2 regions of the Agrobacterium sp. GD03872 genome follow, and region 2 is predicted to be linked to the other one. Evidence: riboswitches for the same ligand, from Rfam matches in the RefSeq annotation. Region 2 holds a riboswitch; the other holds the start of a gene.

The links. A riboswitch is a leader RNA that binds a small molecule or an ion and turns the genes downstream of it on or off. The one in region 2 is predicted to bind S-adenosylmethionine.
Region 1: another riboswitch for S-adenosylmethionine. It lies ahead of metA (homoserine O-succinyltransferase); the one in region 2 lies ahead of N5D22_RS06470 (O-succinylhomoserine sulfhydrylase).

The regions. Positions count from the first base shown of each region.
Region 1 covers NZ_JAOCCY010000005.1:184,123-188,595, reverse strand. The annotation lists gene N5D22_RS14785 (farnesyl diphosphate synthase) at 1-10, opposite strand, end outside; gene mtgA (monofunctional biosynthetic peptidoglycan transglycosylase) at 147-893, shown strand; gene N5D22_RS14775 (galactose mutarotase) at 907-1,926, opposite strand; gene metA (homoserine O-succinyltransferase) at 2,068-2,994, opposite strand; SAM riboswitch at 3,079-3,155, opposite strand; gene N5D22_RS14765 (thiamine diphosphokinase) at 3,245-3,898, shown strand; gene N5D22_RS14760 (ABC-F family ATP-binding cassette domain-containing protein) at 3,903-4,473, shown strand, end outside.
Region 2 covers NZ_JAOCCY010000002.1:513,989-518,461, forward strand. The annotation lists gene apaG (Co2+/Mg2+ efflux protein ApaG) at 1-122, opposite strand, end outside; gene N5D22_RS06470 (O-succinylhomoserine sulfhydrylase) at 356-1,540, opposite strand; SAM riboswitch at 1,584-1,662, opposite strand; gene N5D22_RS06475 (2'-deoxycytidine 5'-triphosphate deaminase) at 1,736-2,833, shown strand; tRNA gene N5D22_RS06480 (tRNA-Gly) at 2,890-2,963, shown strand; gene N5D22_RS06485 (hypothetical protein) at 3,327-3,605, shown strand; gene aqpZ (aquaporin Z) at 3,935-4,473, shown strand, end outside.

The sequences.
Region 1 (4,473 bases), on a different contig from region 2:
CAGCGTCCATGCCGCGCTCTTTGGCATGCCGCGTCGGGTCAAGCAACCTTTTCGTGATTCCAGAGCTGCGAGAGTGTGACCGGACTCGCCTTGAAGACGGCAATGGACTATGAAAGGCTTTAACTGGCGCGGGGCTGAGACGGATATTGAGCAGTACGCCTGAAAGCGACGCAGATTACGCCGTGCTGGCGGAGGACCGGAGCAGTCGAAAGGTGGATTTTCGCAGGTTGGCAAAGCGCATCATTATGACCTTGCTGGCACTGCTGATCCTGCCTTACCTGCTGATTCCCGTTTATGCGCTGCCATTCATCCGCCCTGTCTCGACGCTGATGCTTGCTGATCTGGTCACCCTGCAGGGCTACGACAGGCGCTGGGTGCCGCTTGAGGATATTTCGCCGCGCCTCGTGCAATCCGTGATGATGTCCGAGGACGGGCAATTCTGTTTCCATGGCGGAGTAGACTGGAACCAGATGCAGTCCGTCGTCAGCAATGCACTCGATGGTGCTTCCACCCGTGGCGCCAGCACCATTCCGATGCAGACGGCAAAAAACCTGTTTTTATGGAACGGCCGCTCTTTTCTGCGCAAAGGACTCGAATTGCCGCTGGCGATTGCGGCCGATTTCGTCTGGTCCAAAAAGCGGATGATGGAGATTTATCTCAACGTTGCCGAATGGGGGCCGGGCATTTACGGCATCGAGGCCGCTGCGCAGCATTATTTCAAGGTACCGGCCGCAAAGCTGAGTTCGCGTCAGGCCGCGCTGCTGGCAGTCTCTCTGCCCAATCCCATCGACCGTGTCGCCAGCAAGCCGGGGCGTGGCCTGCAACGGCTGGCCGCCCTTATCGAGCGACGTGCCCGGGCCTCGGGCGCTTATGTCGGTTGCGTGCTGGACTGATCCTTCCAGTCACTCAGCCTTTCTTGAAAATATAATCGGTTTCCTGACGCAGGATTTCACCCGGCCTCAGGACAGCGTGCGGGAAATCGGGATGATTGACGGCATCCGGCCATATCTGCGTTTCCAGGCAGAAGCCGGCAAAGGGACCATAATGGCGGCCATCGAGGCCGGGAACGGGAACGTTCAGCTTGAAGGCCGAATAGAATTGCACGCCGGGTTCCGTGGTGTGAACGTCAAGGGCGATGTCCGAGGCCGGTGAATAGGCGCGGGCGACCTTGCGCTTGGCGCGGCGCTCGGGCGACAGGCAGAAATTATGGTCGTAGAGGACCTGCTCGCCATTCTCCTTGCGCCGCATCGGCGTCGGCCGGCGCAGGTCGAAGACGGTGCCATCGACGGAGCGGATTTCGCCGGTCGGTATCTGCTGCTCGTTCGTCGGCAGGTAAAAGTCGGCGGCGATGCTGATCTCATGGCCGAGTGCGGTATCCGCGCCGTCGAGGTTGAAATAGGAGTGCTGGCAGACATTGGCGATGGTCGGCCTGTCGGTCACCGTTTCATAGACCACCGAAAGCACACCGCCATCGCGGATCGTATAGGTGGCCGTGACCGTGCAATTGCCGGGATAACCGGCGCGGCCATCGGGATCGATGATCTGCAGAACCGCATGGCTTTCGCCATGTTCCATCAGCATCCAGTTGCGCTTGCCCATGCCGTCGCTGCCGCCATGCAGATGGGTGACGCCTTTTTCGTTGAGCTCCAGCTGGTATTCGTGTCCGTCGATGGAGAACCGGCCGTTGCCGACACGGTTGGCGTTGCGGCCGGGGGTGGCGCCGAAATAGGAGGAATATTTGTAATCCTCGAATTTATCGAAGCCGAGCACCAGCGGCGGTTGATGGCCCTCAAGGCGCAGATCCTGAATGACGGCGCCCCAGGTGATGACTTTCGCCGTCAAACCGCCTTTGGAGATGGTGACGCGTTCGACCTTTTCGCCGGTTGCCGTGAAACCGAAATTCTCCCGTGCCGCACCGTCGCTCATCTCATCATTCTCCCTGGTGTCGTGAATTGCCGGGCGGACGTTGCGTCATTTTCCGGCAATTCGCAATCCCGCAATTCAAAGCATGTCTCCCGAAAATGTCCCGCGGTTTGTGGGGCAAAGACATGCTTAAGACAACGCGCTTTACGCGGCCAGTTGCCCGATGGATTCGAGGTCGTAGGGCGTCGTCTGGTATATCTCGTTGATCCAGTTTCCGAAGAACAGGTGGGCGTGGCTGCGCCAGCGGTTGAGCGGGGCAAGTTCCGGGTCGTTATGGGGAAAATAATCATGCGGCAGCTTGATCGGCACGCCGGCATGCACGTCGCGAAAATATTCGTCGGAAAGCGAGGTCGAATCATATTCGACATGGTTGAACATATAGAGCCGGTTGCCAGCCTTCTCATGCACCAGGCACACGCCCATTTCCTCTGATTCCATCAGGATTTCGAGTTCGGGACGTTTTTCGATATCGGCGCGGCGCACTTCCGTCCAGCGTGAGACGGGAACCTGGAAATCGTCCGAAAAGCCGTTGAGATAGATCGACGAAGGGCAGAGATTGCGGTGGCGATAGACACCGAACGCCTTTTCCTTCAGTTCGTATTTCGGCACCCCGTGGAAGTGGTAGATGGCGGCCATCGCGCCCCAGCAGACGTTCAATGTCGAATGGACGTTGGTTTGCGTCCACTCGAAAATCTTCTGCATCTCGTTCCAGTAGGTCACGTCCTCATAGTCCAGCAATTCGATGGGCGCGCCGGTGATGATGAAACCGTCGAACTTGCGGTGGCGCACTTCCTCCCAGGTCTCATAGAAGGAGAGCAGATGTTCTTCCGGCGTGTTCTTGGCGCGGTGGCCGCCGATGCGGATGAGCGACAATTCCACCTGCAGCGGTGAAGCGCCAACGAGGCGCGCCATCTGGATTTCCGTCTTGATCTTGTTCGGCATGAGGTTGAGAAGCCCGATCTGGAGCGGGCGGATATCCTGCCGGATAGCAGCCGTTTCGGTCATGACCCGCACACCCTCATGAACGAGGGTCTCAAAGGCGGGAAGCGTATCGGGAATCTTGATCGGCATGTCGAACTCTCTTTTCCGGATCACGTAAAGAACGTTGCGAAAACAAAAAAAACCGGCAGCGAAATCGCGGCCGGTCCCAGGAAATTGCCTTTTTCCTCGACCCTTTAGCGACTTCTTTAAAGTGGCTGCAAGCCGGTCGGCAAATCACCACTGAGGCGTTTCATAATCCCGAAGCCGGCGAAAATCAATATAGGCCGATTTCATCGGCTTTCGGCTTTCCATTTTTGGCCGAGGTGCGATAAGGCAGGGCATGGATAAAGAGCGCTTCACCATTCTTCTTGGCGGCGATGTCACGGTGACCGATCGTCTGAAGGCAGCGGTCGCGAACAGCCGCGTGATCGCGGCCGATGGCGGCATGCGCCATGCAGCGCCGCTCGGTCTCAGGCCGGAGCTTTGGGTGGGGGATTTCGATTCCGCCAGCGAAGAGCTGCTCAACGCCTGGCCCGATGTGACGCGGCAACCCTATCCAGCAGCAAAGGCCGTGACGGACGGTGAAATCGCTGTCTCGGAGGCTCTTTCCCGCGGCGCGCATACGCTGATATTGGTGGGTGCTCTCGGCGGGGCTCGAAGCGACCATGCGCTTCAGCACCTGCTTTATGCGGTGGCGCTTGCGGAACGCGGTCTCGATATAACGCTGACCTCCGGTGAAGAGGAAGCGCAGCCGCTGCTTCCCGGCTCACTCAATGTCGACCTGCCGGCTGGCTCGCTGTTTTCGGTTGCCGGGTTCACCGCCCTTGAGGGGCTCGATATCGGCAATGTGCGTTATCCGCTCAAGGATTTCGCGCTTGCTTTCGGCTCCTCCCGCACTATTTCCAATGTCGTGAATGGCGGCCCCGTGCATTTCTCGCTGAAAAGCGGAAAAGCCATCGTGCTCGCCCGCCCCTATGATCTGACCGGAGCCTGACGCCTTGGCACCCCCAATTTTGAAACTCGATGACATCAAGCTGACCTTCGGCGTGACCCCGCTGCTCGATGGAGCCAATCTCCAGGTGGAGCCGGGCGACCGCATCTGTCTCGTCGGGCGCAACGGTTCGGGCAAGTCGACGCTGATGAAGATCGCCGCCGGTCTCGTCGAGGCGCAGTCGGGCGAGGTTTTCCGTCATCCCGCCGCCACCATCCGTTATCTGGAACAGGCGCCGGATTTTGCCGGTTACGACACGGTTCAGGCCTATGCCGAGGCGGGGCTGGGGCCGGGTGACGATCCCTATCGTGTCACCTATCTTCTCGAGCACCTCGGGCTGACGGGACAGGAAAATCCGGTGAGCCTTTCCGGCGGTGAAGCGCGCCGCGCGGCCCTTGCCCGCGTGATGGCGCCGGAGCCCGATATTCTGATGCTGGACGAACCGACCAACCATCTGGATCTGCCCACCATCGAATGGCTTGAAAGCGAGCTGCAGCAGACGCGCAGCGCACTGGTGCTGATTTCGCACGACCGGCGTTTTCTCGAAAAGGTCTCGACCTCGACCGTATGGCTGGATC
Region 2 (4,473 bases):
GAGTTATTTGCAATCACGACCTTGTAGCCCCAGACATAACGATCGTCATCCGGGTCGGATTGTTCCTCGAGATAATACGGATCGACCGTTACCTCGATATCCCTTGTCAGAGCACGATACATACGCGCCACACCTCGATATTATGCCTGCCGCCGCATCCTACACTATAGGTTCTGGCTATCGTCAAGAAAATGAATGACTTGACGGGCAGGGGGCGTCTCCCGTTGCGCTGTTTTCCACCGTTAGGGATAACGGGAAAGGTAAATATTGGTTGCCTGATACGGCCTTTTCGGGCCGCACGGACGAACCATGGCCCGACACGCGGTCAGGCCATGGCGATTTGCCGATTGAATTTTCAGGCCGAAACGGCCGCCAGACCCTTCGCCAGATCTTCCAGCAGATCGTCGGTATCCTCGATGCCACAGGAGAGGCGCAGGGTGCCGCCGGAAATGCCGAGTTCGGCACGCGCCTCGTCGGTGAGGTTCTTGTGCGTCGTCGTGCCGGGGTGGGTGATGAGGCTCTTGGCGTCGCCGAGATTGTTTGAAATCTTCACGATCTCAAGCGCGTTCTGCAGCTTGAAGGCCGCCTCCTTGCCGCCCTTCAGTTCGAACGCCACCAGCGTCGAGCCGCCGGACATCTGCCGGGCGATAATGTCCGCCTGCGGGTGATCGGCGCGGCCGGGATAGATGACCTTGGCGACCTTGCCGCTATCAGCAAGAAAATCGGCGATTTTGCCAGCATTGGCCGTCTGCTGTTTGACGCGCAGCGGCAGGGTCTCGATGCCTTTCAGAAGCGTCCATGCATTGAAAGGCGACATGGCCGGGCCAGTATGGCGGAAATAATCCTGCAGCTCTTCCTCGATCCACTTCTTGTCGGAAAGGATCACGCCGCCAAGGCAGCGGCCCTGGCCGTCAATATGTTTGGTGGCCGAATAAACGACGATATGGGCGCCGAGTTCGAGCGGCTTCTGGAAAAGCGGCGTCGCAAAGACGTTGTCGACCACCACCTTCGCGCCGATCTGGTTGGCGAGCTTCGCCACGCCGGCAATATCCACCACTTCGAGCGTCGGGTTGGTCGGGCTTTCGAGGAAGAACAGTCTGGTGTTCGGCTGAATCGCCTTTTCCCAGTTGCCGAGATCGCGTCCGTCGATCAGCGTGCATTCGATGCCATATTTCGGCGCAAGTGTTTCGACCACCCAGCGGCAGGAGCCGAAGAGGGCGCGGGCCGCAACGATATGGTCGCCAGCGCGCAGCTGGCACATGATGGCGGCGGTGACGGCGGCCATGCCCGAGGCGAGCGCACGGGCGTCTTCCGCGCCTTCCAGCAGGCACATGCGCTTTTCGAACATGTCATTGGTGGGGCTCGCATAGCGGGCATAGATGAAGCCGTCCGTTTCGCCCTTGAAGCGCGCTTCGGCGGCTTCGGAGTTTTCGTAGACGAAACCCTGGGTCAGATAGATCGCTTCCGACGTTTCACCGTAAGGTGAGCGTAGCGTACCGCCGTGAACCAGCTGGGTTGCCGGGCGCCATTTATTGCTCATGTGATCCCCTTCAAAACAAAAAAACCGGCCGCAAAAGCAGACCGGTTTCAATCACCCGGTCTTTTTAGCCACTTGTTTAACGTGGCTGCAAGCCGACCGGCCAAATCACCACGGGATAAGCTTGCCATACTGCCGTTACCGGCTTGCGTCAATGCTTTCCTTTTGGTTTTGTCGCCGTAAAAAGGAATGATGACGATGACGAGAACCACGGGCATTTTGGCGGATGGCGCGATCAAGGCGCTGTTTGCGGGCGGCAAGCTGAAGAGCGAGGCCGATCTCGATACTGATCAGGTGCAGCCCGCCAGCCTCGATCTCAGGCTCGGCTCGAAGGCCTATCGCGTGCGCGCCAGTTTCATGCCCGGCCCCGGAAACCGCGTCATCGACAAGCTCAATCGTCTCAGCCTGCACGAGATCGACCTTACCCAGGGCGCGGTGCTGGAAACCGGTTGTGTCTATATCGTTCCCTTGATGGAGAGCCTTGCGCTGCCGGCGGACATGTCGGCCTCGGCCAATCCGAAAAGCTCGACCGGCCGTCTCGATATCTTCACCCGCGTCATGACTGACGGCGCGCAGGAATTCGACAAGATACCGGCGGGTTATGCCGGCCCGCTCTATCTGGAAATCAGCCCGCGCACCTTCCCCATCGTGGTGCGACGCGGCTCGCGCCTGTCGCAGATCCGCTTCCGCATCGGCCATTCGCTGCTCAATGAAAGTGAACTGCTGAAGCTGCACGAGATGGAAACGCTGGTTGCCAGCGACACGCCCAACGTGACCGGCGGCGGCATCGCGCTTTCCATCGACCTCAAGGGTTTCGGCGAAAACGGCCTGATCGGCTACCGTGGCAAACACCACACGGCTGTGGTGGATGTCGACAGGAAGGCCCAGCACGACGTTCTCGATTTCTGGGAGCCGCTCTATGCGCGCGGCCGCGCCGAACTGATCCTCGATCCGGATGAATTCTATATTCTCGTCTCGCGCGAAGCCGTCCACGTTCCGCCGCTCTATGCGGCCGAAATGACACCCTTCGACCCGCTGGTGGGCGAATTCCGCGTGCACTACGCCGGCTTCTTCGATCCCGGCTTCGGCCATGCGCAGGCGGGCGGTACCGGCAGCCGCGCCGTGCTCGAAGTCCGCAGCCACGAGGTCCCCTTCATCCTCGAACACGGCCAGATCGTCGGTCGGCTGGTTTACGAGCATATGTTGCAGAAACCGGAAGGCCTCTATGGCACCGGCCTCGGCTCCAATTATCAGGCGCAGGGGCTGAAGCTCTCCAAGCATTTTCGCGCCGAATAACCAACCCGGCGGGTGCTTGACACCCGCTGCGAACTATCCGATGTCTTATGCGCGGCGCGGGTGTAGCTCAATGGTAGAGCAGCAGCTTCCCAAGCTGAATACGAGGGTTCGATTCCCTTCTCCCGCTCCAGCGATGCCGCGATCCACGTGCCGGATATTGCGTCACAAGCCGAATGTGATCGGCATTGAGCTTGACGCTGAAGGGTGGGTAAATATCGAGGACCTGCTAGCAAGGTCCATATTCCCCTGATACCCGAACTTTTGCTTGAAGTTGTTGAGACCAGCGACAAGAAGCGCTTCGCCATTTCTGCGGATGGGCAATTTATCATCTGAGAGTCAACTGACGCAAAAATAGTAATAAATTAGATAACTTTATTATAAAGAGAATTTCTATCTTCAAAACATTGATGTTCAAAAAATATTAGAAATAATGATGTATTATTCATAGTGACGAGTTTAATATTTGATTTTTTCTAGTGTATGGATCGATATTATGATCGAGAATATTATTTTAGGAGTATTTTATATATCTGTGACGGCGTATTTTTGGGTGTCTATGGCAATATCAGAAGTTCGAGATATTATGTTTTATAAAAACAACAACTGGAACTTTGAGCTTGATAGTCACCCGAAATGGAAGTCGTATGAAGGGGATTCAGATAAGCAGATTTCAAACAGATCAAGGGTAATATTTTGCATGCCAACTGCGATTCTATTTTTGTCTTTGCAGATGGTTGCAATAGTTTACGCAAGTATAATAAATTATATGTGAATAATATTTTGTTCGAGGAGAATATCTTATAATAACTTGAAATATTTTTAAATTAGAATTTAAGTCTGCATTTTTACTTGGGGTTATCGGTTTGATGGCGTGATATGTGACCTTTGAAGGAACGACGCGGCAGAACACCGCGTTGGGCTATTTGAAGTGTAATATCTGCAAAAATCTCGGTTCGACGGCCATCCGATGCCGTTCGGGTTGTGGATGGCATAACGCTTCGGAAGTAAGAGCGTTACCATAAAAGAATAGTACACAATTTTGCTTGACTACGATTAAATTGCACGTAACAGTTGATGCAGTCGTAACATAGGGGAAGTGTTATGAGTCGCAAGCTTCTTTCGGAATTTCTGGGTACCTTTTGGCTCGTGTTCGGAGGCTGCGGCAGTGCTGTTTTTGCCGCCGGCTTTCCTGAGCTCGGCATTGGCTTCCTTGGTGTGGCCTTCGCTTTCGGTCTGACGGTGCTGACCATGGCCTATGCGGTTGGCGGCATTTCGGGCGGGCATTTCAATCCGGCGGTTTCCGTTGGCCTTTCCGTTGCCGGTAAATTCCCGGCGTCGAACCTCCTGCCCTACATCGTGGCGCAGGTTCTGGGGGCGATTGTCGCGGCCGCGGCGCTTTATGTCATCCTTACGGGCAAGGCGGGGGCGGAGATTGGCGGTTTTGCAGCCAATGGTTATGGTGAACATTCGCCGGGCGGATATTCTCTCGTTTCGGCGCTGCTGATCGAGGTCATTCTGACGGCGTTTTTCCTGATCGTCATTCTCGGGTCGACACATGGCAGGGTTCCGGCTGGTTTCGCGCCGATCGCCATTGGTCTCGCCTTAACCCTTATTCATCTGATTTCCATCCCGGTCACCAA